2 regions of the Vogesella indigofera genome follow, and region 1 is predicted to be linked to the other one. Evidence: riboswitches for the same ligand, from Rfam matches in the RefSeq annotation. Region 1 holds a riboswitch; the other holds the start of a gene.

Region 1 (14,749 bases):
GTGCGCAGTTGCGCCTCGGCGCCGGCACGGGTCTGCTCGGTGATGGTGGCGATGGCGCTGACGGTGCTGTTGGCGGCCTGGCGTACATTGTGGATCAGCTGCTTGATCTGGTCGGTGCTGAGGCTGGTGCGTTCCGCCAGCTTGCGCACCTCGTCGGCGACCACGGCGAAGCCGCGGCCGGACTCGCCGGCTCGCGCCGCCTCGATTGCCGCATTCAGCGCCAGCAGGTTGGTCTGGTCGGCGATGTCGTGGATGGTCTGCGTCACCTGGGTGATGCTGTCGATGGCGCTGGCGAGGTCGGTGATGATGTGCTGTGCCTGTTCCACCGACTGGCTCGCCGCCAGCGTGCGCTGCTGCGAGGTGTTCATGTCGGCATTGCTCTGCGCCACGCTGCTGCTGGTGTCGATGCTGAGGCGGGCGGTTTCCTCGGCGTGGCCGGCCACCTGTTCGATGGAGGCGGACAGCTCTTCCACCGCGCTGCTGATCTGGCTGACGCTTTCGTTACCGGCGGCCATGCGGTTGAACAGCTCGGCGATGCGCTGCTGCATGTGCATGGTTTCGTCGGCCTGCGCGCGCGCGGTCATCTGCAGCTCGTCCAGCATCACCTTGAGGTGCACCTGCATGTAGGCGAGCGCGGTTTCCAGCTTGCCCTGTTCGCCGGCGCGGTTGATGGCCAGCTCGTTGGTGAGGCGACCTTCGGAGATGTTCATGCAGCTGTCCAGCAGATGCTGCTGGTGGTCGCGGCGGTGTTTCTCCGCCAAGAGCCAGCCCAGCGTCGACAGCGCGCTGGTGCCGATGATCACGCCGCCGGCGACGCCGCCGGTCAGCACGCCGGCGCCGAGCACCAGCACCGTGCTCAGGGCGACATGGATGCGGCGGAACCAGGCCAGCGTGCGGCCGGGCGCCTTGGCCTTGGCCAGCGGCTTGCCCTGCAGCAGCTGCGGATACAGCAGTTTCGCCTCGCGCACCGCCTCCGGTCGCGCCGGGCTGCGTACCGACATGTAGCCGCGGATGGCGCCGCGTTCCTTCACCGGCACCACGAAGGCGTCGACCCAGTAGTAGTTACCGTTCTTGCAGCGGTTCTTGACCAGGCCGCGCCAGCAGTCGCCGCGCTTTATCGTCTGCCACAGGTCGTCGAACAGCACCGGCGGCATGTCCGGATGGCGCACGATGTTATGGTTCTGGCCGAGCAACTCCTCGCGGCTGAAGCCGGACAGCTGCACGAAGCTGTCGTTGGCGTAGGTGATGCTGCCCTTGAGATCGGTTTGGGTAACAATGAGACCGCTGGTAAACGGCACTTCAATATCATGGACTGGCAGATTCTTTTTCATGATTCGGACACTGAGACGACTAGGCAATCGTGGAGGTGGATAACGCTGCAAGCCACGCATGGTATAACCACGTCATGGGACGTGCCATTTATCTGCTTGATCTGGATCAAGGCCGCGCGACTCTGATTTTCCTGTTTAAAATCATTCGGTTTGTTGCAGCTGTTTTTAATGAATATCGCCGTTCAGCACGGCGGATTTGTATCGAATCCGATACAGCATGGAGAGACCGCACATGAAAATCGCCGTTTTCGATAGCAAACAATACGATCGTCAGGCGCTGACCCTAGCAAATCATGATTACGGTTTTGCGCTGAGCTTTTTCGAGCCACGCCTCAACCGCGACACCGTGGCGCTGGCCGCCGGCTTCGAGGTGGTGTGTCCGTTCGTGAACGACCGGCTGGACGCGGCGGTGGTGGCCAGCCTGGCCGCCGGCGGCACGCGGCTGGTGGCGCTGCGCTGCGCCGGTTTCAATGGCGTCGACCTGGCGGCCTGTAGCCGGCACGGCATCCGCGTGGTGCGGGTACCGGCCTATTCGCCGCACGCGGTGGCCGAGCACGCCTTCGCGCTGCTGCTGGCGGTCAACCGCCGCATCCACAAGGCCTACGTGCGGGTGCGCGAGATGGACTTTTCGCTGGACGGGCTGGTCGGTTTCGACCTGCACGGCAAGACCTTCGGCGTGATCGGCACCGGCCGCATCGGCGAGGCGGCGATCGGCATCGCCCGCGGTTTCGGCATGCGCGTGCTGGCCCACGACGTGGCGCAGGACCGGTTGCTGGCCAACCAGCTCGGTTTCAGCTACGTCGATCGCGCCACGCTGCTGGCCGAGTCCGATGTCGTCAGCCTGCACCTGCCCTTGCTGCCGGCGACGCGGCACCTGATCGACGCCGATACCCTGGCGCAGATGAAACGCGGCGCGCTGCTGATCAACACCAGCCGCGGCGGGCTGATCGATACCCCGGCGCTGATCGAGGCGCTGAAGGATGGCCGTCTCGGTGGGGTGGGACTGGATGTCTACGAGATGGAAGAGGGCGTGTTCTTTGAAAACCTGTCCGAGGCCGGGCTGCAGGACGACCAGCTGGCGCGGCTGCTGACTTTCCCCAACGTGCTGATTACCTCGCACCAGGGCTTCCTCACCCGCGAGGCGCTGGACAATATCGCCCGCACCACGCTGGGCAATGTGCAGGCCTTTGCCCACGGCGCGGTGCTGGACAACGCGGTGCACGGCTGACGCCGGCCGCGCTTGCGGCCAACGTTGGCCGCAACCGTCATTCGCGGCCCGGTTGCCACGCCGCATAGTGCGGCAGCCCGTCGCTGGCCAGCCACGGCCGGTCGTGACTGCACCAGATGTGCTGTTGCGGGCTGACTCCGGGATCGTCGTCCAGCGTCGCCACGCGCACGATGACGTGCGGCTGGGCGGCACGCTCTGCCACCAGTTGGCTGCCGCAGCGAGTGCAGAAGTGGCGCAGCTTGCCGGGCGACGACTCGTAGCTGCCCAGTGCCTGCTGCCCCGCCAGCCAGCGGAAGTGCTGGCGCAGCACGCCGGCGGTGCTGGCAAATGCCGCCGCGTGCGCCTTCTGGCAGGTCAGGCAGTGGCAGTGCGTGATCGGCGCATCGAGCCGGTCGATTTCATAGCGGACGGTGCCGCACAGGCAGCTGCCTTGCATCGGGGATACCTTTCGCGTGCTAACGGATGGCCAACGTTGGCCGCAAACATGCGGCCGCTTGCTTTGTGGCCTTGCTTATTGTGCCGCCGGATCGCGGCGGAACAGCCAGCTGCTGGCGTCGGACAGCTCCGGCACGAAGGCGTAGCCCTCGCTGTCGAACGCCTTCAGCTGCTCGGCGTCCGTCACCTGCTGCTGCGTTGCCCAGCGCGCCATCAGCCCGCGCGCGCGCTTGGCGTAGAAGCTGATGATCTTGTACTGGCCGTTCTTCAGGTCCTGGAACACCGGGGTGATGATGCGGGCCTGCAGTTGCTTTGGCTTCACCGACTTGAAGTACTCGTCGGAGGCGAGGTTGACCAGCACCGGCGCTGCCTGTGCCGCCAGCTCGCGATTCAGCGCCTCGGTGATCAGCGTGCCCCAGAATTCGTACAGGTTCTTGCCGCGCGGGTTGGCGAGGCGGGTGCCCATCTCCAGCCGGTACGGCTGCATCAGGTCCAGCGGCCGCAGCAGGCCGTACAGCCCGGACAGGATGCGCAGGTGCCGCTGCAGGTAGTCGTGCTCGCTTGCATTCAGCGCCGCCGCATTCAGCCCCTCGTAGACGTCACCCATGAACGCCAGCACCGCCTGCTTGGCATTGTCGGGCGTGAAATCCGGCTGCCAGTCGTGGTAGCGGCCAACGTTGAGCTGCGCCAGTGCATCGCTGATGCCCATCAGCTGGCCGATGTCGGCCGGCGACTTGTCGCGCAGCACGCGGATCAGCGCCATGCTGTGATCGAGGAAATCCGGCTGCGTGTACGGTACCGTCCGCGGCGGGGTGTTGAAATCCAGCGTTTTCGCCGGAGAAATAACCATTAACATAGCAATCCTTGTCGCGCGCAATGGCAGGGATTGTAACGCAGAGCCGAAACGCTTTTCAGGAGGGATGATGCGAGTATTGGTACAAAGGGTGCGCGAGGCGTCGGTCACCGTCGACGGCCGGATCAGCGGTGCGATCGGGGCCGGGCTGTTGCTGCTGGTCGGCATCGAGGCGCCGGACAGCCGCACCGACAGCGAGTGGCTGGTGAAGAAGATCAGCCAGCTGCGCATTTTCAACGACGATGACGGCGTGATGAACCGCTCGCTGCTCGACTGCGGTGGCGAGGTGCTGGCGGTTAGCCAGTTCACCCTGTTCGCCACCACCAAAAAGGGCAACCGCCCCGGCTACAGCCGCGCGGCGCGGCCGGAGCAATCATCACCGATGTTTGACGAATTCGTGCAGCTGATGGGCGCGGCGCTGGGCAAGGCGGTGCCGACCGGGGTATTCGGCGCCGACATGCAGGTGGCGCTGGTCAACGACGGCCCGGTGACGATCTGGCTGGACAGCAAGGCGCCGGAATGAGCGCTTTCCCCGTGCTGCAGAGCGCACGGCTGACGCTGCGCGAATTCCGGCCGCAGGATGCACCGGCACTGTTTGATATCTACCGCGATGCCGTGTCCATGCAATGGTTTGGCTCCGAGCCGCTGCAGACGCTGGCACAGGCGGAGGCGCAGGTGGCGCTCTTTATCGGCTGGCAGCAGCTACCCAGTCCGTGGCTGCGCTGGGCTGTCGAATCGCGGGCTGATCAGCAACTGGCAGGTAGCTGCGGCCTGTTCAAGTGGAATCGCGGCTGGCGCAGCTGCACGCTCGGTTACGAGCTGGCGCCGGCTTATCGCGGGCAGGGCATGATGCGCGAGGCGCTGCAGCTGGCGCTGGACTGGGGCTTTGCCAATATGGCGCTTAACCGTATCGAGGCACAGGTCCACCCGGACAATCTGCCGTCCATCCGCCTGCTGCAGGGTTTGGGCTTTGTGCAGGAAGGGTATTTGCGCGAGGCCGGATTCTGGCTCGGGCAATATCATGACCTGCTGGTGTTTTCCTTGCTGCGGCAGGATTGGGCGCAGCCGTCCTGAATGAAGATCGGCCGGCTTTGGCCGCGAAATTTTTAATCAAGAAAAACCGATAATGACAACACAGATTCCGGCCTTGCTGATCATCGACATGCAGCAGGCGATGGCCATGCCGCAGGCCGGCGAGCGCAACAACCCGCAGGCGGAGGCCAATATCGCGTGCCTGCTCGCCGCCTGGCGCGTCGGCGGCCACCCGGTGATCCACGTGCGCCACATGTCGCGCACGCCAAGCTCGCTGTTCTGGCCCGGCCAGAGCGGCGCTGAGTTCCAGCCGGCGTTCCAGCCACTGGACAGCGAGATGGTATTCGAGAAGAACGTGCCCGATGCCTTCACCCACAGCGCGCTGGAGCGCTGGCTGCACGTGCGCGGCATCCGCCGCCTGCTGCTGGTCGGCGTCAGCACCAACAATTCGGTGGAGTCCACCGCGCGCAGCGCCGGTAATCTCGGTTTCGACACCCTGGTGGTCAGCGACGCCACCTTCGCCTTTGCCCGTCGCGACTACCACGGCACGCCGCGCAGTGCGGACGAGGTGCACGCGATGGCGCTGGCGAATCTGGATGGCGAGTATGCGCAGGTGCTGAGCACCGGGCAGGCGCTGGCCTTGCTGGCGGCGGACTCGCCCGCCGCCGGCCGGCACGGCGGTGAGGCGCTGCCGTGACCAATTGCTAAACCAAGCACAACCTGAACAAAGAGGACAGCCTTGCCATGAACATCCGTGATTTCGCCCGGCAATTCCAGTTCCAGCCGCTGGCGGCCGAGCTGCATCCGCAACACCTGCCGGCCAGCGTGGCCAGCCAGGTACAGGGGCAGGAGCTGATCGTGTTCGCGGTGGCGGACGAGGCGTCGGATACCGAGCAGTTCAGCGCCCGCTACGGCTTCGGGCTGGAGGATTGCGCCAACACCATCGTGTTGCGCTACAAGAAGGACGGCGTGGAACAGCACGCGGCGGTGGTAACGCTGGGCTCGCGCCGGCTGGACGTGAACGGCGCGGTGAAGAGCGCCCTCGGCGCGCAGCGGTTGTCGTTTGCCAAGCGGGAGGTGGCCACCGCGCTGACCGGCATGGAGTTCGGCGGCATTACCGCGCTGGGCTTGCCGGCGTCGATGCGCATCCTGGTCGATGCCGCGGTGATGGCGCGCCGCTACGTGGTGGTGGGCGCCGGCGTCCGGCACAGCAAGTTGCTGCTGTCCCCGGCGCTGCTGGCGCAACTGGCGCAGGCCGAGGTGGCGGCGCTGACTTTCGACAGCGACTGACGCCGCCGCTCAGGCGTGCTGCTGCGCCGCCTGCCAGCGTTCGATGGCGTGGCAGGCCGGAGTCAGGATGTCGTCGTGGTCGGCGGCCAGGTTCAGGTTGTCCGATGCCATGCTGCGCAGCCAGGTGATCTGGCGCTTGGCCAGTTGACGGGTGGCGGCGATGCCGCGTTCGACGAATTCGGCGTGGCTGTACAGGCCGTCCTGGTATTCCCACGCCTGGCGGTAGCCGACGCAGCGCATCGACGGCAGCTCCAGTGACAGCTGCGGCCAACGTTGGCGCAAGCGGCTGACCTCGTCGAGGAAACCCTGCTCCAGCATGATGTTGAAGCGTAGCGCGATGCGCTGGTGCAGCCAGCTGCGTTCGTCCGGATTCAGCGCCAGCCGCAGCAGGTTGCCGCGCGCGGCGGCGTCGCGGCCGCGTGCCAGCAGCGCCGACATGGTGTCGCCGCTGAGCAGGCAGATTTCCAGCGCGCGCTGGATGCGTTGCGAGTCGTTGGGGGCGAGGCGGGCGGCGGTGACGGCATCAATGGCGGCGAGGCGTGCGTGCATGGCCGGCCAGCCGAGGCGGGCGGCGTCGGCTTCCAGCTGCTGGCGCAGCGCCGGATCGGCCTGCGGCAGGTCGGACAGGCCGTCGGTCAGCGCCTTGAAATAGAGCATGGTGCCGCCGACCAGCAGCGGCAGCTTGCCGCGGGCGTGGATGGCGGCGATCAGGCGGTTGGCGTCGGCATGAAACTGCGCCGCGGAGTAGGCGTCCGTGGGGTCGATGATGTCGATCAGGTGGTGCGGGCACTGCGCCATCTCCGCCGCCGTCGGCTTGGCGGTGCCAATGTCCATGTCGCGGTAGACCAGCGCGGAATCGACGCTGATGATTTCGACCGGAAAACGCTCGGCCAGCGCCAGCGCGAGGCCGGTCTTGCCGGAGGCGGTGGGGCCCATCAACAGGATGGCTGCAGGATGATCGGACATGTCGGTGTGCGCTAAGGAAATGGCCGGCTATTGTCGCATGGCGCGGCCGGCCGCGGCCAACGTTGGCCGCAGCAGCCGCGGGTGACACGGCGCCGCGGCCGTCAGCCGGCGCGAGGCGGGCGGGCAATGGCGGCGTGTAGTGTTCAGCGTTCCAGCAGGTGGCGCTTGTCCTTCACCGGCAGCCAGTCGGCGTGGTCGGGCAGTGCGTCGATCTTGGCGGACAGCACCGGCCACAGCGGCGTCAACTCGGCGTTGATGGCGACGAAGTCCTGCTGGTCGGCCGGCAGGTCTTCCTCGGCGAAGATCGCCTCCGCCGGGCATTCCGCCACGCACAGCGTGCAGTCGATACACTCGTCGGGGTCGATCACCAGGAAATTGGGGCCGGCGTGGAAGCAGTCCACCGGACAGACATCGACGCAGTCGGTGTATTTACATTTGATACAGGCTTCGGTTACAACGTGCGTCATCTGGGCGCGCTCCTTTAGTAGATGGTGGGTGTCCGGGTAATGGTTGAGTCGTTTAGTCAACATTTTAGTCGTATCTCTCTATTTTCGCTGCTCCTGCCATGTCCGTCACTGCCCCCGTTCCCGTTTTGCCCTATCGCGGCCGCTTTGCGCCCAGCCCCACCGGCCTGCTGCACGCCGGCTCGCTGACCACTGCGGTCGGCAGCTATCTGGAAGCCAGGTACCACGGCGGCGAGTGGTGGCTGCGCATGGAAGACCTCGATCCGCCACGCGAGATGGCCGGCGCCGCCGACGCCATCCTGCGCACGCTGCAGGCGTTCGGCTTCGAGTGGGACGGCGACCTGGTGTACCAGCATGACCGTCACGAGCTGTATCGCGCGGCGCTGGCACAGCTGGTGGCGCAGGGCGACGCCTACGGCTGCGGCTGCACCCGCAAGGAAATCGCCGCCGCCGGCCATCACGGTGCCGACGGCATGGTCTATCCCGGCACCTGCCGTCACGGCGTGGCGCCGGGGCGCAGCGCACGGGCGTGGCGGCTGCGGGTGGACGACAGCCGCACCGTGTTTTACGACCGCCTGCAGGGTGAATACGGTCAGCACCTGCAAAGCGAGATCGGCGATTTCGTGCTGCTGCGCGCCGACGGTTTCTGGGCCTACCAGCTGGCGGTGGTGGTAGACGACATCGCGCAGGGCATGACCGACATCGTGCGCGGTGCAGACCTGCTGGTGTCGACGCCGCGTCAGCTGTGGCTGCGGCAGAAGCTGGGCGGGCCGGTGGTGACGCACTGTCATCTGCCGCTGATGGTCAACGCCGCCGGTGAAAAGCTGTCGAAGCAGACGCTGGCGCCGGCGATCGACGCCCGCTCGGCCGCCGCCGAGCTGCGGCAGGCGCTGACGCGGCTGGGGCATGCGCCGCCGGCAGAGGCGGGCGACGTGGCCGAGCTGTGGCAGTGGGCACGGGACAACTGGCAGCTGGCGCGGGTGCCGGCGGGACCTATCGTCATTGCATAGTTAACTTGGTATACAATCGCCACCCTTTCGCCAAACGGGCCTCTTTCGAGGCCCGTTTGTCATGGCAGAGCAACCGGAACAGGTTGCCGGGGTGCCGCTGCCCGGCGGCGGCACGCAGACAGAGCAAAGCGGCCGCGCCGCCCATTCAGGACCCTCGAATAATCATGCAGGATTTCATCGCTTGCACGGCCGCCGCGCCGTGCCCGTTTCCCCGCTGGCCTCAGCGCTCTTCCGCACGGAGGGCCGCATGAGTCACGCTCCGAAAACCGCCGCCAAAGGCAAACTCGGCATCTGGATGTGCACCGCGCTGGTGGTGGGCAACATGATCGGCTCCGGCGTGTTCCTGCTGCCGGCGTCGCTGGCGCAGTACGGCGGCGCCTCGCTGATCGGCTGGGTGATCACCTCGCTGGGCGCGATCTGCCTGGCGCTGGTGTTCGCCAGGCTGGCGACGCTGCTGCCGCACAAGGCCGGCGGCCCGTATGCCTACATCCACGAAGGCTTTGGCAATTTCGCCGGCTTCCTCATCGCCTGGGGCTACTGGATCGCGCTGTGGGCCGGCAACGCCGCGCTGACCGTGGCCGGCGTCAGCTATCTGGGGGTGTTTTTCCCGCAGCTGAACGACAGCAACCTCGCCGCCGGCGCCACCGCCATCGGCCTGATCTGGCTGGTGACGTGGATCAACAGCCGCGGCGCGCAAAGCTCCGGCCGCGTCGCCATCGTCACCACCCTGATCAAGCTGCTGCCGCTGGCCGGGGTCACCGTCGCCGGCCTGCTGTACCTGAATCCCGATTTCGTCGTGTTCAATCCGCAGCACAAGCCGCTGTCGGAGGCGATCCCGGCGACCATGGCGCTGACGCTGTGGGCCTTCCTCGGGCTGGAGTCGGCGTCGGTGCCGGCCGGTGACGTCGAGCAGCCGGAGCGCACCATCCCGCGCGCCACGGTGCTGGGCACGCTGCTCGCCGCCGCGCTGTACATCGCCAGCACCGTCGCGTTGCAGGGGCTGATGCCGGCAGCGACGTTGGCCGCATCGGCGGCACCGTTTGCCGATGCCGCGCGCAGCCTGTGGGGCGAGTGGGCGTACTACGCCGTCGGCCTCGGTGCGGTGATTTCCTGCTTCGGCGCGCTCAACGGCTGGTGCCTGATGCAGGGCCACATCCCGGCCGCCGCCGCGCGCGACAAGCTGTTCCCGGCCTTCTTCAAGCGCGAGAACGCGGCCGGGGTGCCCATCGTCGGCCTGCTGCTGTCCACGCTGCTGGTCACCATCCTGCTGGTGTGCAAGTACGCCGGCGGCGACAGCGGGGTGCAGATCTTCGAGTTCGTGATCCTGCTCGCCACCGCCACCACCTTGCTGCCGTACGCGTTCTGCGCGATGGCGCTGCTGGCGGTGATGCTGCAACGCCACCGCCAGTTCCGCCCCCGCGACTGGCTGGCGCCGCTGGCGTTCTCCGGTGGCGGCTTCGTGTTCGCGCTGTGGACCATTTTCGGCTCCGGCGCCGAGGTGGTGATGTGGGGCGTGCTGCTGCTCCTGGCCGGGCTGCCGGTGTATTTGTGGCAACTGCGTGAAAATATCGTGAAGGCATAAAACGCCGCTAAAAGGTTGGCCGCAAAGCCCTTCTGCCGTTGCGGCCAACCTTTTTTGCGCCAAGTGCCTGATCCTGTTGCAAAACCCGACTTGCCAAGCGCCATGGCTGCGCTGATAATGCGCCCATTCCGCAGGAGAGAGCCGCGCCGGGCCAAACCGGACGCCGCCGCCGAAGGCGCAAGTGCACCCGCAATCGCTCAGGCAAAAGGACTGCAAGAATCGGGCCGTTAGACGGCCCGCAGAATCTGGAGAGCGGCGCGTACAGCGCCCACCGAAGGGGCTAACGGCGCAATGCCGGAAAATCTCAGGTGCAGGGACAGAGGGGTGTGAGGTAGGGACAAATCTCACTCCAAGGACTTGCAATGACGGCCCCGAAACGTACCCCTTTATTTGATGCCCACGTCGCTTCCGGCGCGAAGATGGTTGATTTCGCCGGCTGGGAAATGCCGATCCACTACGGCTCGCAGCTGAAAGAGCACGAGATCGTGCGTAGCGACGCCGGCATGTTCGACGTGTCGCACATGACCGTCGTCGACATCAGCGGCAGCGACGCCAAGGTCTGGCTGCAAAAGCTGATCGCCAACGACGTGGCCAAGCTCGGCTTCGAAGGCAAGGCGCTGTACTCCGGCATGCTCAACGACGACGGCGGCGTGGTCGACGACCTGATCGTATACCTGACCGCCACCGGCTTCCGCATGGTGATCAACGCCGGTACTACCGAAAAAGACCTGGCGTGGATGGACAAGCAGTCCGCCGGCTTCGACGTGCAGCTGCAGGTGCGCCGCGACTTGGCGATGCTGGCGGTGCAGGGCCCGACCGCGATTGCCAAGGTATGCAGCGTGAAGCCGGAGCTGGCCGACGCCATCCAGGCACTGAAAGTCTTCCAGGGTCTGCCGTCCGGCGACTGGTTCTACGCCCGCACCGGCTACACCGGTGAAGACGGCCTGGAAATCATGATCCCAGCCGATCAGGCCATCACCTTCTTCAACGAACTGAAAGCCGCCGGCGTGGCGCCGATCGGCCTTGGCGCGCGTGACACCCTGCGTCTGGAAGCCGGCATGAACCTGTACGGCCACGACATGGACGAAACCGTGTCGCCGCTGCAGGCCGGCATGGGCTGGACCATCGCCTGGAATCCGGAAGAGCGCGACTTCATCGGCCGCCAGGCACTGGCGGCGCAAAAAGCCGCCGGCGTACCGATGAAGCAGGTCGGCCTGGTGCTGGAAGGCCGCGGCGTGCTGCGCGAAGGCCAGAAAGTGGTCGTCGATGGCCAGGAAGGCATCATCACCAGCGGCACCTTCTCGCCGACCCTGAAACACTCCATCGCCATCGCCCGCGTACCGGCGTCCACCGGCGCCACCGCCCAGGTTGACCTGCGCGGCACGCTGACCGAGGTGCGTGTGGTGAAAATGCCGTTCGTGCGCAACGGCAAGAAAGTTTTTGAATAAGCTGGTGTATAACGACGGGGCGAGCCGAGGCAGTCCCGATCCACACCATGACAACGCATTTTTCTGGAGAGAAACCATGAGCAACATTCCTGCCGAACTGAAATACGTATCCAGCCACGAATGGCTGCGCCTGGAAGCCGACGGCTCCGTGACCGTAGGCATCACCGAGCACGCGCAAGAGCTGCTGGGCGACATCGTATTTGTCGAGCTGCCAGCCGTTGGCGCCAACCTGGCCGCCGACGAGCAAGCCGGTGTGGTGGAGTCGGTGAAGGCCGCTTCCGACGTGTACGCGCCGATCGCCGGTGAAATCCTGGAGGTGAACGCCGAACTGGAAGCCAACCCGGAGCTGGCCAACAGCGAGCCGTACGCCGCTGGCTGGTTCTTCAAGATCAAGCCGGCCAACGCCGCTGATCTGGACGGCCTGCTGGACGCAGCGACTTACGCTGCCGAAATCGGCGCCTGATGAACGAGCCCTGCTGTCGTCAGACAGTAGGGCTTTTTGTTTTTTAGCCACGGACCACACGGAAACACACGCCCCAGCGGCAGCCTGCTTGCCCCGTGTCCTTCCGTGTGTTTCGTGGCTTATTCAGCAAACGGAATCGAAGACATGTCGCTCTCGCAACTCTTCAATCATCAAGAATTCATCGCCCGCCACATCGGCCCGTGCGAATCCGAAAAAGCCGACATGCTGGCCGCCATCGGCGTCAGCTCCGTCGAAGAACTGGTGGCACAGACCGTGCCGGCCGGCATCCGCTTCAACCGCGCGCTGGACCTGCCGCCGGCAATGCGTGAAGCCGACGCACTGGCGGCACTGAAAACCGTCGCCAGCAAGAACATTGTCAACAAGTCCTTCATCGGTCTGGGCTACTACCCGGTACAGGTGCCGGGCGTGATCCTGCGCAACGTGCTGGAAAACCCGGGCTGGTACACCGCCTACACCCCGTACCAGGCTGAAATCGCCCAGGGCCGCCTGGAAGCGCTGCTCAACTTCCAGCAGATGGTGATCGACCTCACCGGCCTGGAACTGGCCAACGCCTCGCTGCTGGACGAAGCCACCGCCGCCGCCGAAGCGATGACGCTGGCGCGCCGCGTGTCGAAAGTGAAGTCCGAGCAGTTCTTCGTCGACAGCCGCGTGCTGCCGCAGACGCTGGACGTGCTGAAGACCCGCGCCGAGTACTTCGGTTTCGAGCTGGTGCTCGGCCATCCGGAAGAAGCCGGCAACGGCGACTACTTCGGTGCGCTGTTCCAGTACCCGGGCGAATCCGGCGAGCTGCTGGACCTGACCCCGTACATCGCCGCGGCCAAAGCCCGTGGCGCGGTGGCCATCGTGGCCGCCGACGTGATGGCACTGGTGGCACTGAAGTCGCCGGCCGAAATGGGCGCCGACGTGGCGGTGGGCAACACCCAGCGCTTTGGCGTGCCGATGGGCTTCGGCGGCCCGCACGCTGCCTACTTCGCCTTCCGCGACGACATGAAGCGTTCCGCGGCCGGCCGCATCATCGGCGTGTCCGTCGATGCCAAGGGCAAGACCGCGCTGCGCATGGCGCTGCAGACCCGCGAGCAGCACATCCGCCGCGAGAAGGCCAACTCCAACATCTGCACCTCGCAAGTATTGCTGGCCAATATGGCCGGCATGTACGCGGTGTACCACGGTCCGGAAGGCGTGAAGCGCATCGCCGCCCGCATCCACCGTCTGGCGGCGATCTTCGCCCACGCGGTGAAGGCCGCCGGCGGCAAGCTGGTGTTCGACCGCTTCTACGACACGGTACAGGTTGAGCTGGGTGCCAATGCGGCCAACGTTTACGCCGCGGCGCTGGCTGCCGGCATCAACGTGCGCGATGCCGGCAACGGTGTACTGGGTGTCGCCTTCCACGAAGCCGCCACCGAGGCGGACCTGGCGCAGCTGATTGAGATCTTCACCGGCAAGGCTGCCGACATCGCCGCGCTGGATGCCGCCGCGGCCGACGCCATCCCGGCCGCGCTGAAGCGTGAATCGGCGATCCTCACGCACCCGGTGTTCAACGAGCACCACAGCGAGCACGAGATGCTGCGCTACCTGAAGAAGCTGGAAAATCGCGACCTGGCAATGAATCACTCGATGATTTCGCTGGGCAGCTGCACCATGAAGCTGAACGCCACCAGCGAGATGATCCCGGTGACCTGGCCGGAATTCGCCAACATGCACCCGTTCGCACCGCGCGACCAAGCTGTTGGCTACCTGGAAATGATCGAAGGCCTGCAACAGCAGCTGCTGGCGATCACCGGTTTCGACGCCATCTCGATGCAGCCGAACTCCGGCGCGCAGGGTGAATATGCCGGCCTGCTGGCGATCCGCCGCTACCACGCCAGCCGTGGCGAAGCGCACCGCAGCATCTGCCTGATCCCGCAATCGGCGCACGGTACCAACCCGGCCACCGCGCAGATGCTGGGCATGCAGGTGGTGGTGGTGAAGACCGACGACAACGGCAACGTGGACATGGCCGATCTCAAGGCCCGCGTCGAGCAGCATGCGGCCAACCTTGGCGCGTTGATGATCACCTATCCGTCCACCCACGGCGTGTTCGAGGAAGGCATCAAGGAAATCTGCGCGCTGATCCATGCCAACGGCGGCCAGGTATACATGGACGGTGCCAACATGAACGCGCAGGTGGGCCTGACCCGTCCGGCCGACATCGGCGCCGACGTGCTGCACATGAACCTGCACAAGACCTTCTGCATTCCGCACGGCGGCGGCGGCCCGGGCATGGGCCCGATCGGCATGAAGTCGCATCTGGCGCCGTTCATGGCCAACCACGTGGTATCGGAAGTGCCGGGCGCGGTTGCCGGCCAGAGTGCGGTGTCCGCCGCGCCGTTCGGCTCTGCGTCGATCCTGCCGATCTCCTACATGTATATCGCGATGATGGGCGCGGAAGGCATGAAGCATGCCACCGAAATGGCGCTGCTGAACGCCAACTACCTGATGCAGAACCTGTCGGCGCACTACCCGGTGCTGTACACCGGCGCCAACGGCCGTGTCGCGCACGAGTGCATCATCGACCTGCGTCCGCTGAAGGCCGCCTCCGGCGTCACCGAGGTGGACGTTGCCAAGCGCCTGATGGACTACGGTTTCC
Region 2 (14,749 bases), on a different contig from region 1:
CTGCCCGGTGATCCTCGTCGCCGACATCGACCGCGGCGGCGTGTTCGCCCACCTCACCGGCACGCTGGACTGCCTGAGCCAGTCCGAACGCGACCGCGTGATCGGCTTCGTCATCAACCGCTTCCGCGGCGACATCAGCCTGCTGCAAGGTGGCCTCGACTGGCTGGAAGCCAAGACCGGCAAGCCGGTGCTGGCGGTGCTGCCCTACCTGCACGGCCTGATGCTGGACGCCGAAGACGCGGTGCAGACGCAGCAGCAAAAAGGCGACTTCAACATCGTGGTGCCGGTGCTGCCGCGCATCAGCAACCACACCGACTTCGACGCGCTGCGCGCCCACCCCGGCGTCAACCTGCACTTCGTCGGCCCCGACGCGCCGAAGCCGCCGGCCGACCTGGTGATCCTGCCCGGCAGCAAGAACACCCGCGCCGACATGGCCTTTTTGCAGGCACAAGGTTGGCCGCAATACCTGCAGCGCCACCTGCGCTACGGCGGCAAGCTGCTCGGCATCTGCGGCGGCTACCAGATGCTGGGCCAGCACATCCACGACCCGCTGGGGGTGGAAGGCAAGCCCGGCAGCAGCACGGGCCTCAGCTACCTCGCCATCGACACCACGCTGGCCGCCGCCAAGACCCTCACCCGCCGCGAAGGCCGCTTCGTCAACGCCGACGCCGCGGTGAGCGGCTACGAAATCCACATGGGCATCAGCCACGGCGCGGACTGCGAGCGGCCGGTATTCATGCTCGACGACGGCAGCGTCGACGGCGCCGTCAGCCCCGACGGCCAGATCATGGGCAGCTATTTGCACGGGCTGTTCGACCATCCTGATGCATGTCAAACGCTATTACATTGGGCTGGCATGGACAATGCCACGGGGGTAGACTTGGCTGCGCTGCGCGAGGCGAGCATTGTGAGGTTGGCGGAGGCGAGTGAGGGGTTGTATCAGAGGCTGGCAGAGACAAATACCCGGCTGGATTTGTCTCCGAGCGCAAACAACACACTAAGTATCTGAAAAGAAAAGAAGATATCCATGACGCTGCGTGGATATGCACATCCACAAACTAGATGTACTCAACGATGGTGTGTACATCACACTTTATACTTTCAATGCTCACAAAAATAATCAACCTGACAGGATGGACAAAAGAAACGGTTCTGAAGCTCTTGCTTTGGTTGCTAAGTATTATTTTCATTTGGCTTTTCCCAAAACTCCTATTTCTCATTTACATGGGAAATGAAGGTTTTTTCTCGTACGATTTTTTTGAGCATGGCCAATTCGGATTAAGGGTATTTTTCTCTGCAAGCGAACTAATGCTCGTAGCCTCATCACTTGCAATGTTTGGGATAGTTCTCCCGATAGTGCAAAAACAAAGCACAGGGGAAGCCGATTGGTTTCTATTTGTGATGTTCGGTTTGATGAATGTGTTGTTCCTGAGCATTTTGACGGTAACCGCCATTTCATCCAAGAACGACGAATGGTTTTCAGTTCTTACGATTATCGCCGTGGCTTTCTTTATATGCCTTCACATTTCATTTCTGATGTGGAAGTCTCCGAGCAAGCAAATCCGCTCATTTCTAGCTCTTATTCTCGTTGTTTTCTCCCTGTCGACTGTTGTCTCGACACAGTTTGCTACAGCACTAAAACTCGGGCTTCGATATTTTGGGGTGGGAGGCGGTATAACGGTGACCATTCAAGATCGAGAGGGGAAGCTATCACCACCAGCAAAGGGGGAATTAGTTCTGCTTTCGCCGGAATATGCTTACATCCGCGTTAATAGTGAACGTAAAATTACAGTATTCCCTCTAAGCGCAGCTCTCTTCATGACTGTTGAGAAAGAAAATCAACCATCGACAGAACAAAATCTAACCCGGCAATCGAGAGGGACGCCGTAAAACGTCTGTACGACGCTCCCCCTAGACCCATCAATCTATGCCACACCGGTACGTCGCCCCTTCGGGGTGACGTACCCTACGACAGCACGGTAGGTTGGGCTGAGCCTGCGAAGCCCAACGTTTACCGCGATTGCATCACGAAGGTTGGCTGCAAGCTGATGACTGTTTGCGGCCAACCTTTGTTTAGTCTGCGGATTCCGCTGCGCGGATGATTGTTTGCTTTGCCGGTTTCGCCGGTGACTGAGCGAGGCAAGCGTAGCGTCGCGAAGGAATGAACGAGGAAGGGGGATACCGCATCCCCCTTTCCAATCCCCGCTCTTCCCGAAAGCGCAAGAATTCCCGTGGAAACTGTCGCCATCCCGGCGCCGCCCATACGCTGCGCTCAAAAGAGGGCGGCTTGCTTCCGGGCTGGCGACAGTTTCCACGGCTTACGCCAACGGGTGTGGTCACGACGATTACATGCTGGCTGCCGACTAGCGTCTCGCTGCAGCCAACCTTAACCGCACGTCACCGTAGGTCGGGTTAGCGCAGCGTAACCCGACATGCCTGCGGCCAACCTTGGCGCTTTTTGCTTTCGTGTTTTTCGTGTTTTTCGTGACCGACGCCGCTTAGCCTTTGTCCGTGCCTTCCGTGTGCTTCCGTGGCAAAAAATCAAAACGCTTTGCTGCCACAAGGTTGGCCGCAAGCCTTGCTTCACTTCTCCCTCCCCGCTACCGTAACGCCACCACGCCCTCCCATTACCCCAAGGAACCCCGATGAGCGATACCGCCGATTTCTGGAATACCCGTTTTGCCGTCAGCGAATTCATCTACGGCGAGGCGCCGAATGATTTTCTGCGCGAGCAGGCGCCACGCCTGACGCCGGGCAGCCGCGTGCTGAGTCTGGGCGAAGGCGAAGGCCGTAATGCGCTGTTTTTGGCCAAACAGGGCCATGCGCTGACGGCGGTGGATGCCTCGCACGAGGGGCTGGCCAAGTTGCTGGCGCGCGCGTCGGCGGCCGGGGTGGACATCACCGCGGTGCTGACCGATCTGGCGCGTTACCAGCCGGGTGAGGCGCAGTTCGACGCGGTGGTGTCGGTGTTCTGCCACCTGCCGTCGGCCTTGCGCCGCACGGTGATGGCGCGCGCGATTGCGGCGCTGAAGCCGGGCGGGCTGCTGATCATGGAAGGCTACACTCCGCGCCAGCTGGCGTTCGCCACCGGCGGGCCAAAGGACGCGGACATGCTGCTGGAGGCCGAGATCGTGCGCGGCGAGCTGGCCGGGCTGGCGCTGCTGCACTTCGTCGAGCTGGAGCGCGAGGTGATCGAGGGCAGCTACCACACCGGCACCGCCAGCGTGCTGCAGGTGGTAGCACGCAAGCCGTAAACCGTTGCGGCCAACCCTGGCCGCAGCCCCGTTGCCCTTCCCTTGCCTGCCCCGCCGCAGCGCCCGCGCCATGCCCCGGTAATATCATGTCGCCGCGTGGCAAGCGGCACGCCACGTCGCACCTCATGTACTAATGTTAAGAATCAGCCGGCCATTTTATGGGGTGCAGCCAGAGTGTGGCCGGCAGGCAAGCGATGGCAGGGGGAGAGGTCTATGCCGGACGAGCTGAATTTCCAGTACATGATCGACACCTTGCAGGGTGCCTTTATCATGGCGGACAGCGCCGACATGACGGTGATGGCCGCCAACCAGCTGGCGTCGATCCAGCTCGGGCTGCCGCTGTCCGAGCTGCTGGGCCAGCCGCTGGCGCGCTTTGTCAGCAAGCCGCCGCTGGACGACATCCTGCGCGACATCCAGCGCCAGGATCTGGTCTACAACCTCGAAGGCGAGCTGTGTTCGGCTCGCGGCCGCTGCTTCCCGGTGCTGCTGTCGGCGCGGGTGGTGGCCTGGTCGTACCCGACGCTGATCTTCACCTTTTCCGATCACAGCCAGCACATGCTGATGAACGAGCTGCTGAAGAAGAAGGACGAGCTGTTCGAGCGGGTGCGGCAGCTGATGCCGGCCAGCGACGAGGGCATGGCGGAAGATCCGGACGACTACATCAGCGGCGTGCTGTCCGCCGGCCAGCTGCTGGAGCGCGCCGGCATCGAGGTCGGCCACGCGCGCCGCTACCACGATCCGCTGGCGGCGCTGCAGATCCACGCCGAGGTGGTGCCGATCCGCAACCGGGAGCCGTTGGGCGCCTACAACCGCGCCCATTTCCGCCGCATGGTGAGCTATCTGTGTGTGCAGAGCAGCCGCGACGGCGATCTGGTCGGCCGCCACGAGAACGGCACGCTGGTGATGCTGTTGCGGCAGACCACACTGCTGGATGCGGTCAAGGTCGCCAAGCGGCTGCAGCAGCGGCTGGGCAGCTTTACCTTCTGGCCGGATGGCGCCAATTGCGAGACCAGCACCTGCATCGGCCTGAGCACTTGGCACGAAACCGACCAGAACGCCCGCCAGCTGCAGATCCGGCTGGAAGCGGCGTTGGCCAAGGCCCGCCTGACCGGGCGCAATACCATCGTCAGCCTGAGCTGAGCGCCGCGCTGCGGCCAACCCTGGCCGCCGGCGCCCGAACGTCTTCACGGTTTCGTCCGCTCGCGCGACACACGGCGAAAACAGCCGCGACCGCGGCGTTTACAGCAGGCACAGCGCCTTCTTAATACCGCACCGCCCCATCGCGATCAGCCGCCCCGCTAGTGAACAGGCACTCAGCCCGGCCGCGTCACGATCACATAGTACTTCTCCACCGCTTCCAGCACCTCGAACACGCCGCGGAATCCGGCCGGGATCACTGCGGCGTCGCCGGGGCCAAAGGCTTCGGCATGGCCGTTTTCGTCGATCAGCTGCACCCGGCCGTGGCGGATGCAGAAGAACTCTTCCTTGTTGTCGGCAAAGGCGATGCGCCAGGCACCCGGCTCGCAAGCCCAGATACCGGCGGCGCACACGCCGTCGCCACTTTCGTAGGCGGGCCAGGTGCGCCGCTGCGGGTTGCCGCGCACCAGCCGCTGCGGATTGGGGTAGTCGATCTGGGCGCTGAGGTGCTGCCCGTCCACTCTGACGATCATGTGCTTGCTCCGTGATGGGTGATGCCAGACCGGCGCGGCGCCGCACGGGGCGCGCCGGCCTGGCGCAAAGGCGCTATTCAAGCAGATCCAGGGCGCGGACTCCAGCCGCCCGCACCGTCTGCCGTGCACGCGCAGCCACCGGTTTGCGAGTGCCGCGACGGCGGCCAAGGTTGGTCGCAGCGCTCACACCTGTACCGACGGCACGCTCTTCATGCAGCGCATGCGTGAAGTGAGAGCGACAACATGAATGAGCTAAATCAGGAATGTGGGCAGCAATGCGAACCTCAGCAGCGAAATATACATAACGCATATACATGCATATAATGAGCTTCTCTTAGCCACCTTCCTGCAGGAGCTGTCTAGGTTAACGGCACAATGGGGCTCTCTTTAGCAGATTGGTTGCCATCTGCAAAATTGGTACCCTCAAACAAATTAATGGTGTAGGGTGCGCCACCCCCAGTGGCAATTGAGTATTTATGGAAAGCTTCTTCCGTTCGCTGAAGTCAGAGCGGGTTTATTTGACCCACTACCGAAGCTACGAGGAGGCACGTACAGATGTGTTTGATTACATCCGCTTTTACAATCACCAACGACGTCATTCGACCCTGGGGTATTTGACCCCGGTTGAATTCGAACGCCGTCGTTCAGTGCTTAGTGCTTAGTGCTTAGTGCTTAACCCGCTGTCCACGGGGAGCGGGACAGACCAAGTCCCCACACCAACCTGATGCAGCAAGGCACGGAGAATGTGAACAGTAGTCATATTGAGAATTATAGCACTCCATACCAATATGACTAACAGACAAAAAACTACCGCCTCTTGGTTCAGAAGCGGCAGTTTTGAACCCTAATTATTATAGGTAACCGACTCCATATAACCGCAGATCGCCGTAGACGAGCTTGCCACCGTGCCGTCTTAGCCGCGCAGCCAGCCGGCCAGCGCCCGGATATCGTCCGGCGACGTGCGGCAGCAGCCGCCGATGCAGCTGGCGCCGGCCAGCCGCCACTGCCGCGCAGCCTCGGCGAAGGCCATAGGATCGCTGCTGCCGTGCCAGGTCTTGGTCACCGCGTCGTAGGCTTCGCCGGAATTGGGATAGGTCAGCAGTCGCTTGCCGGTCTGTGCGGCCAACGTTTGCAGCAGCGGCACGATATGGCGCGGTGCGGTGCAATTGACGCCCACCGCCACAATCTGCGGATAGGCTTCCAGCTCGGTCACCGCCACCAGCAACGGCGTGCCGTCGCTCAGGTTGGCATCATCGCGGCAGGAGAAGCTGATCCATGCCGCCGCCTGCGGAAAGTCCTGCTGCAGCACGCGGGCGATGGCGCGCGCTTCCACCGTGCAGGGGATGGTCTCGCACGCCAGCAGATCCGGCGCGGCGGCCAGCAAGGCGGCAATGCGCGGGCGATGGAAGTCCATCAGCTCGGTTTCGCTGCGGCCGTAGTGGCCACGGTACTCGGAACCGTCGGCCAGCATCGCGCCGTACGGCCCCACCGAGGCCGCCACCAGCGGCCGCTGGCGACCGGCATGGTTGGCCGCATCGGCCCAGAACTCGTCGCGCGCCAGCTGCGCCAGCTGCACCGAGCGCTGCATCAGTTCCGCGGCGGCGGCTTCGTCCAGGCTGCGTTTGGCAAAGCCGCTGAACGATGCCTGGTAGCTGGCGGTGGTGGCAACATCGGCACCGGCGACGAAGTAGTCAAAATGCACCTGGCGGATCAGCTCCGGCTGCTCGATCAGCACCCGCGCCGACCACAACGCGTCATTCAGGTCACAACCGCGACGTTCCAGCTCGGACGCCATCGCGCCGTCCAGCACGACCGGGGCATCCTGAAAGCGGGCAAAAGGATTGGCAAACATTGAACAGGCTCCACAAAAAGAAAAACCCCGGCACAGGCCGGGGCTTGCTGCATGCAAGATGTATCACAGACGGAATTGCGACACCAGTGCCTTCAGCTGGTCGCCTCGGCTGGCCAGTACCTGGATCGTCGCCAGCGCTTCCTGCAGGCTGCTGTCGGTCTGCTGCGCCATCGAGTTGACACGTTCGGCGCTGCGCGCCATTTCGTTGGTGGCGATGCCCTGCTCGGCGGTGGAGGAAGTGATTTCGCCCATGCGGGTCGAGATCTCTTCGGCGTTGCCCTTGATCAGCTCCACCTTGCTGGCTGCTTCACGTGACAGGGTGACACCGGTTTCCACTTTCGCGTTGGTGGCATCGGCGTGGTTGATCGCCTCGCCGGTTTTCTGGATCACGGTATCGATCAGCTCGGCGATCTGTACCGTGGCGCTGGCGGTACGCTCGGCCAGCTTGCGCACTTCGTCGGCCACCACGGCAAAGCCGCGGCCCTGCTCACCGGCACGCGCCGCTTCGATCGCCGCATTCAGCGCCAGCATATTGGTCTGGTCGGCGATGTCGCGGATCACGCCGACAATGCCCTTGATCTGCTCGGACTGGCCAGACAGGTTGGACATCACGTTCTGCAGCGACGACACCGCACCGACGATGGACTCCACCTCACGCGCCACTTCCGCCATCGCGCGGTGCGAATCCAGCGAGTTGTCACGCGAACGCGACACCAGCACTTCGGTTTCGCCAACGTGATCGGCAATGTGGTTGATGCTGACAGTGATCTGCTCGATGGTGGCGGCAGTCGACGACAGTTCCGACGACTGCACACGCGAATCCTGGGCGATCTGCTCGGCCACGCGGTTCAGGTCGGCGGCGTCGCGCGCCAACGAATCGGACTCGTCGCGCACGGTGAGGAACATCTCGCGCAGCTTGGCCACGAACTGGTTGAAGGCTTCGGCAATCTGGCCGACTTCGTCACGGTTGCCGACCGGCAGTGTCTTAGTCAGGTCGCCGTGGCCGCTGGCCACTTCACGCATCGCATTGCGCAGCACCGACAGGCCGGACAGCATGCGTGCCACGCCAACGTAGGCGAAGATGCCGGACACCACCAGGCCGATCACCAGCAGGCCAACCATCACCATCAGCAGCTGTGTCACCGGTGCCATCGCCGCGGCTACCGGCACCATCACGCCGAGGAACCAGCCGGTCTTGCCCACCGGATACAGCGCGGTCAGGGTGGCGTCACCGTTGATCGACACGTCCATGATCTGGCCATCCTTGTTCACCGCGTTCATGTCGTAGCCGGACACTACCTCGCCGATCTTTTTCAGGCCGGAGTCTTTTTCCGGGTGTGCAATCACGGTACCGTCGCCCGTCACCAGGAAGGCATAGCCGTCACCCGGCAGCTTGGCGGCAACCACTTCGTCCACCACGCGCTGCAGCGTCACGTCACCACCGGCCACGGCCACCAGCTGGCCGCCATCCTTGCGCGCCTGGGCGAAGGTGATGATCGGACGCTTGGTGGCGGCATCAATATAAGGGGGCGAGGCGATCGGGCCGGTCGCATCCTTGGCCGCCAGATACCATGGCCGCCCGGTCGGGTCATAGCCTTCCGGCACCTTGGCGGCACCGGTGAACTGGGTCATGGTCTTGTCGGGCTGACCGATATACATGTCGTCAAAACCGCCGGCATCACGCGCCTGGTCCAGCACCGGCTGCAATTCACCAGTACCGAAACGCGGCAACGCCGCAGCAACGATCTTCTGGCGGGTGGAGACCCACTCGGCAACAAAGCTCGCCTTGCTGTTGGCGGCCTGATTGATTTCGTTACGGATCGCACTGGACAGGGCGTCGCTCATTTTCCAGTACGCGACGGCACAGAACATGACAGCAAGTACCGTCAGTACCAGCAGTACGAAGGCCATCAGGCGAGTACGCAATGACATCATGATGTGTATTCCCCACTGTATTTTGTAAGTTATGGTGCGGCATAGTACTACTAAGCACACATGTGATTATTTGTTTATATTCACAAAGCCATTTCATGGCATTTCGTTAACAACGAAATTTTGTATTCTGCGTACAATCTCCATTACACGGCATTTTTGCATAACAATATTGCAATAATCCGGCAACAAACCGCCCTTGCCAATGTCAAAGACGGCGTTCGCCACCCAAGGCCGCCTGCAATGCCGACATTGCATGTCGCACTTTTGCAGGTTGCCCCTCGCGCCGCGGTGTCACCATCCACAACGGCAACTCCGGCAGGCTCCACTCGCCCAGCACCGGCTGCAGCAGACCGGAGGCCAGCTCCTTGCGCACTTCCGGTTCCGGCTGCAAGGACAGGCCTAGGCCTTCCAGCACAAAGGCACGCGCCGACAGGATATTGTTGCTGCTGATGCGCGGCGGCATCGATAAAGTCACCGTTTCCGCGCCGCGCGTCAACTGCAGCCGGCTCAAGCCTTCGTGCGCGGCCACCCCGACCCAGTCGTGCTGCAACAGTTCGGCCGGCGTTTGTGGCAGACCATGCTTTGCAACATAGACGGGCGACGCACAAATGACAAAGTGCCAGTCGGCCAGATGACGCGCCACCAGCGACGAATCCTTCAGCTTGCCGGCACGGATCGCCAGATCAATCTGCAACTCCAGCAGGTCCACCATCTCGTCGTGAAAGAACAGCCGCAGGCTGAGGCCGGGGTTGGCCTCAAGCAAGGGTGCCAGCGCGCTGCTGAGCACGCCGCCGGCCAGGCCGCTGGGGGCGGAGATGCGCAGCTCGCCCACCGGCGCATCGCGCAGTGCCGACAGCTGCTGCTCCGCCTGCCGCGCTGCCGCCAGCATCGCGGCACAACCCTGGTAGAACAGCTGCCCGGCCTCGGTCAGCGTCAGCTTGCGCGTAGTGCGCTGCAGCAGGGTGACACCGTGGCGCTGCTCCAGCCGCCGCAGATGCTGGCTGACCGCCGATGGCGTGATGCCCAGGCTCTGCGCCGCCGCGTTCATCGAGCCTTTCTCAATCACCCGGGCAAACACCGCCATACTGCGCAATTCGTCCATATTCATTATTTCAGATTAACAATCAATCAATTTTACGCCGGATTATCGGAATGTGAATCGGCAATTACACTGTCCTCATCAATCACCGCCCGTCAGCGGGCAGCAAGGAGCACTCATGAAAATCGCACTGATCGGCGCCAGCGGCTTTGTCGGCTCGGCCATCCTGAAAGAACTGCTGTCGCGCAATGTCGCCGTCACCGCCATCGCCAGTCGTCCTGAGCGCATCGGCGCTGCGGCCAACCTTGACGTGGTGGCCGCCGATGCCTACGACGCCGATGCGGTGGCCCGTGCCGTCGCCGGCCACGACGTGGTGATCAGCGCCTTCAACCCCGGCTGGGACAAGGCCGACATCCGCGAACTGTTCCTCGCCGGCCACCAGGCCATCGTCGCCGGGGTCAAGGCCGCCGGCGTGCCGCGCTTCATCGAGATCGGCGGCGCTGGCAGCCTGTTCGTTGCCCCCGGCGTGCAGCTGATCGACACCCCGCACTTCCCGGCGGAATACAAAGAAGGCGCCGAGGGCGCGCGCCAGGCGCTGAACCTGCTGCAACAGGAAACCTTGCTGGACTGGGTGTTCGTGTCGCCTCCGGCGCTGCTGGCACCGGGCGCACGCAGCGGACAGTACCGTCTCGGCGGCAACGAGCTGCTGATGGCAGGCGAGGCACCGGCCGGCATCAGCGGCGCCGACCTCGCCGTGGCGGTGGTGGACGAGGCGCTGCAGCCGCAGCACCATCGCCAGCGCTTTACCGCCGCCAGCGTCTGATTCACGCCGCGACAGCACACCTTATATAGGTGTGCGGTTTTGCAGTGCAAACCCTGCCGAACGCCCGATCCGACTGGATCAGCGCGTTTGCGGCAGGGTTTTTTGTTGCAATAGCACATTGAATACTGTCGTCGATGCGTTGACAGCCGCGCGCCGCTTCACTAGATTGCGACCAGCCAATCAAGCCGCTGCAGGAGAGACTGTCATTCGCTGACAGCGCCGAAGGGGAATCGCCCCGGAAACTCTCAGGCAAAAGAACTGCAGCGACGTCTGGCACTCTGGAGAGTAGATCAGCCGCAAGGCGGGATCTCGCCGAAGGAAGCATGGCCCGGTGATGACACCGTGCGCCGCAATCTCTCAGGCAAAGGGACAGAGGGGGCATCGTCCGGCAGACGCCGGGCGGGCGCCATTGTCCTTTACGCCGCACATCCATGCGTCAACGCCCTGCCCGACCCTGCCGCCACTACCAGCGCGGTTGCGGCCAACCTTTGCCGTTCGCGCCAAGAAAAAGGAATGCACGATGTTTACCAAAGAGATGGAGATTGCCGGTTTCGACGACGCACTGTGGGCCGCGATGCAGGCCGAGGCACAACGCCAAGAAGACCACATCGAGCTGATTGCCTCCGAGAACTACACCAGCCCGCGCGTGATGCAGGCGCAGGGCAGCCAGCTCACCAACAAGTATGCCGAGGGCTACCCCGGCAAGCGCTACTACGGCGGCTGCGAACACGTCGATGTCGCCGAGCAGCTGGCCATCGACCGCGCCAAAGAGCTGTTTGGCGCCGACTACGCCAACGTGCAGCCGCACTCCGGCAGCCAGGCGAACGCCGCGGTGTACATGGCCTTGCTGCAGCCGGGCGACACCGTGCTGGGCATGAGCCTCGCGCACGGTGGCCACCTCACCCATGGTGCCAAGGTCAACTTCTCCGGCAAGATCTACAACGCGGTGCAGTACGGCATCAACGTGGAGACCGGCGAGATCGACTACGACGAAGTACAAAGGTTGGCCACAGAACACCAGCCAAAGATGCTGGTCGCCGGCTTCTCCGCCTACTCGCTGGTGGTGGACTGGAAGCGCATGCGCCAGATCGCCGACAGCGTCGGTGCCTGGTTCTTTGTCGACATGGCGCACGTCGCCGGCCTGGTGGCAGCCGGGCTGTACCCGAACCCGGTGCCGCACGCGCACGTGGTGACCACCACCACCCACAAGACGCTGCGCGGCCCGCGCGGCGGCCTGATCCTCGCTGCATCCAACCCGGAGCTGGAAAAGAAACTGCAGTCGCTGGTGTTCCCCGGCATCCAGGGCGGCCCGCTGATGCACGTGATCGCCGCCAAGGCGGTAGCCTTCCTCGAAGCACTGCAGCCGGAATTTGTCGACTACCAGAAACAGGTGCTGGCCAACGCCCGTGCCATGGTGGCGGTGGTCCAGCAGCGCGGTTACAGCGTGGTGTCCGGCAAGACCGATGACCACCTGTTCCTGCTGAGCCTGATCGACAAGGGCCTCACCGGCAAGGCTGCCGACGCCGCGCTGGGCGCCGCCTGCATCACCGTCAACAAGAACGCCGTCCCGAACGACCCGCAAAGCCCGTTCGTCACCAGCGGCATCCGCATCGGCAGCCCGGCCATCACCAGCCGCGGCTTCAAGGAAGCGGAAGCCGGCCAGGTGGCGCACTGGGTATGCGACATCCTCGACGATATCGACAACGCCGATGTCGCCGCCCGCGTGAAACGCCAGGTGGCGGAGCTGTGCGCCGCCTTCCCGGTTTACCGCTAAGCAGCAGCGGGCGCCGTCATTCCGACGGCGCCCGACTATAGTTAAAACAGGCCCTGCTCCGCAGGCACCACCTCAAGAGAAGCAACATGGCAATCAGTGTTTTTGATTTGTTCAAGATCGGCATCGGCCCCTCCAGTTCCCACACCGTCGGCCCGATGCGCGCGGCGCGGCAATTTGTCGCCCGACTGGAAAAGGACGGCCTGTTGACGCAGACCGCCGCGGTCAAGTCCGAAATGTTCGGTTCTCTCGGTGCCACCGGTAAAGGCCACGGCAGCGATGTGGCGGTGCTGCTTGGCCTGCAGGGCGAACACCCTGACCTGGTCGATACCGATGCCGTCGACGGCATGCTGGCCGCCATCCGCAACAACAAGCGCATCGCGCTCTTGGGCACGCACGAGATCGACTTCATCGAAGCCGAACACCTGATCCTGCACAAGCGCAAGGCGCTGCCCTACCATCCTAACGGCATGATTTTTGAGGCGTTTGCCGCCGACGGCAGCAGCCTGTCCAAGCGCGCCTACTACTCGGTCGGCGGTGGTTTCGTGGTCGACGAGGCGGCGATCGACGCCGGCTTCGTGCCGCCCGGCGTCACCGAGCTGAAGCACCCGTTCAAGAGCGGCGCCGAGCTGCTGGCACTGTGCCAGCGCCACGGCAAGAGCATCAGCCAGATCATGCTGGAGAACGAGCTGGCGTGGCGCAGCGAGGACGAGATCCGCAGCGGCCTGCTCAACATCTGGCACGTGATGCAGGCCTGCGTGAAGCGCGGCTGCGAGCGTGAAGGCATCCTGCCCGGCGGCATGAAGGTCAAGCGCCGCGCCGCCGACATGCACCGCAAGCTGCTGTCGTCGCCGGAGGCCGCACTGCGCGATCCGCTGACGGTGCTGGACTGGGTCAACCTGTACGCACTGGCGGTGAACGAGGAAAACGCCGCCGGCGGCCGCGTGGTCACCGCGCCGACCAACGGCGCCGCCGGCATCATCCCGGCGGTACTGCACTACTACGCGCGCTTCATCCCCGGCGCCAGCGATGACGGCATCGTGCGCTTCCTGCTCACCGCCGGCGCCATCGGCATCCTGTTCAAGCTCAACGCCTCCATTTCCGGCGCCGAAGTCGGCTGCCAGGGCGAAGTCGGCTCCGCCTGTTCGATGGCCGCCGGCGGCCTGGCCGAAGTGCTGGGTGGCAGCCCGGAGCAGGTGGAAAACGCCGCCGAGATCGGCATGGAACACAATCTGGGGCTGACCTGTGACCCGGTCGGCGGCCTGGTGCAGGTGCCGTGCATCGAGCGCAACGCGATGGCGTCGATCAAGGCCATCAACGCGGCGCGGATGTCGCTGCGCGGCGACGGCCAGCACTTCGTGTCGCTGGACCGCGTGATCAAAACCATGCGCGACACCGGCCGCGATATGAGCACCAAGTACAAGGAAACCGCGCGCGGCGGGCTGGCGATCAACGTGATCGAGGTACCGGTCAACATCGTCGAGTGCTGAGCCAGCCTTTCGCAACAGCTGCGGCCAACCTTGCGCAAGGTTGGCCGCAACAAAAAGCCCGCCATGATAGGCGGGCTTTTTTATTGCGAGTCCGGCAACCGTTACAGGAAGCGCGCCGGCGCGTACGGCGCCGGGTCGGTAAACGGCGTCTCGCCGCAGATCACCTGCGCCAGCAGTTGGCCGCACACCGGCCCCAGCGTCAGGCCGTGGTGGGCGTGGCCGAAGTTGAACCACAGACCGCGATGGCGCGGCGCGGCGCCCAGCGCCGGGCGCATGTCCGGCAGGCACGGCCGGCTGCCCATCCACGGCGTGGCGTCCAGCCGCTCACCCAGCGGGAACAGCCCGCGCGCCAACGCCTCGGCCTGCTCCAGCTGCGCGTAGTTGGGGGCGGCATCGCGTCGCGCCAGCTCCACCCCGGTGGCGATGCGCAGGCCGCGCTGCATCGGCGACACCACGAAGCCGCCTTCCACGTCGGCCACGGTGTAGCTCAGGCCCGGCCCCAGTGGCTGGTAGTGCATGTGGTAGCCGCGCTTGGTCTGCAGCGGGATGCGGTAACCCAGCGGCTGGAAGATGTCGTCGGACCACGGCCCCATCGCCACCACCACCTGTGCGGCGTGCAGTACCCCGGCGGCGGTGTGTACCTGCCAGCCGCTGCCATCCGGGACCAGCGACGTGGCTTCCTGTTGCAGCAGCGTGCCGCCCAGGCTTTCGAAATAGCGGGCATAGCCGCGGGTCAGCGCGCCCGGATCGCTGATGCGCTGCGGGTCGCGCCAGTGCACCGCGCCGGCGAAGCCCTCACCCAGTCCCGGCTCGGCGGCGCGCAGCTGCGCCGCGTCCAGGATCTGCAGTTGCAGGCCGTGTTCGGCGGCGATGCGGCGCGCGTTGACGGCCTCGGCGGCAAAGCCGGCCTCGGTG

The links. Region 1 has a riboswitch for glycine ahead of gcvT (glycine cleavage system aminomethyltransferase GcvT). Riboswitches for the same ligand answer to the same signal wherever they lie in the genome.
Region 2: it holds a riboswitch for glycine, as region 1 does, so the genes downstream of both, glyA (serine hydroxymethyltransferase) here and gcvT (glycine cleavage system aminomethyltransferase GcvT) in region 1, are expected to answer to the same signal.

The regions. Positions count from the first base shown of each region.
Region 1 covers NZ_JAQQLA010000007.1:140,074-154,822, reverse strand. The annotation lists gene PQU89_RS12885 (methyl-accepting chemotaxis protein) at 1-1,331, opposite strand, end outside; gene PQU89_RS12880 (2-hydroxyacid dehydrogenase) at 1,564-2,559, shown strand; gene PQU89_RS12875 (GFA family protein) at 2,597-2,995, opposite strand; gene yaaA (peroxide stress protein YaaA) at 3,071-3,850, opposite strand; gene dtd (D-aminoacyl-tRNA deacylase) at 3,918-4,370, shown strand; gene PQU89_RS12860 (GNAT family N-acetyltransferase) at 4,367-4,921, shown strand; gene PQU89_RS12855 (cysteine hydrolase family protein) at 4,974-5,576, shown strand; gene PQU89_RS12850 (YbaK/EbsC family protein) at 5,624-6,169, shown strand; gene miaA (tRNA (adenosine(37)-N6)-dimethylallyltransferase MiaA) at 6,179-7,135, opposite strand; gene fdxA (ferredoxin FdxA) at 7,279-7,602, opposite strand; gene gluQRS (tRNA glutamyl-Q(34) synthetase GluQRS) at 7,701-8,609, shown strand; gene PQU89_RS12830 (amino acid permease) at 8,857-10,191, shown strand; glycine riboswitch at 10,313-10,414, shown strand; glycine riboswitch at 10,427-10,521, shown strand; gene gcvT (glycine cleavage system aminomethyltransferase GcvT) at 10,554-11,639, shown strand; gene gcvH (glycine cleavage system protein GcvH) at 11,716-12,102, shown strand; gene gcvP (aminomethyl-transferring glycine dehydrogenase) at 12,247-14,749, shown strand, end outside.
Region 2 covers NZ_JAQQLA010000003.1:261,423-276,171, reverse strand. The annotation lists gene PQU89_RS03275 (cobyric acid synthase) at 1-1,009, shown strand, start outside; gene PQU89_RS03270 (hypothetical protein) at 1,063-1,890, shown strand; gene PQU89_RS03265 (SAM-dependent methyltransferase) at 2,646-3,254, shown strand; gene PQU89_RS03260 (sensor domain-containing diguanylate cyclase) at 3,468-4,394, shown strand; gene PQU89_RS03255 (cupin domain-containing protein) at 4,568-4,924, opposite strand; partial or broken gene PQU89_RS03250 (IS3 family transposase) at 5,401-5,586, shown strand; gene mmuM (homocysteine S-methyltransferase) at 5,838-6,776, opposite strand; gene PQU89_RS03240 (methyl-accepting chemotaxis protein) at 6,840-8,711, opposite strand; gene PQU89_RS03235 (LysR family transcriptional regulator) at 8,917-9,813, opposite strand; gene PQU89_RS03230 (NAD(P)-dependent oxidoreductase) at 9,929-10,573, shown strand; glycine riboswitch at 10,755-10,844, shown strand; gene glyA (serine hydroxymethyltransferase) at 11,094-12,347, shown strand; gene PQU89_RS03220 (L-serine ammonia-lyase) at 12,434-13,834, shown strand; gene PQU89_RS03215 (NAD(P)/FAD-dependent oxidoreductase) at 13,936-14,749, opposite strand, start outside.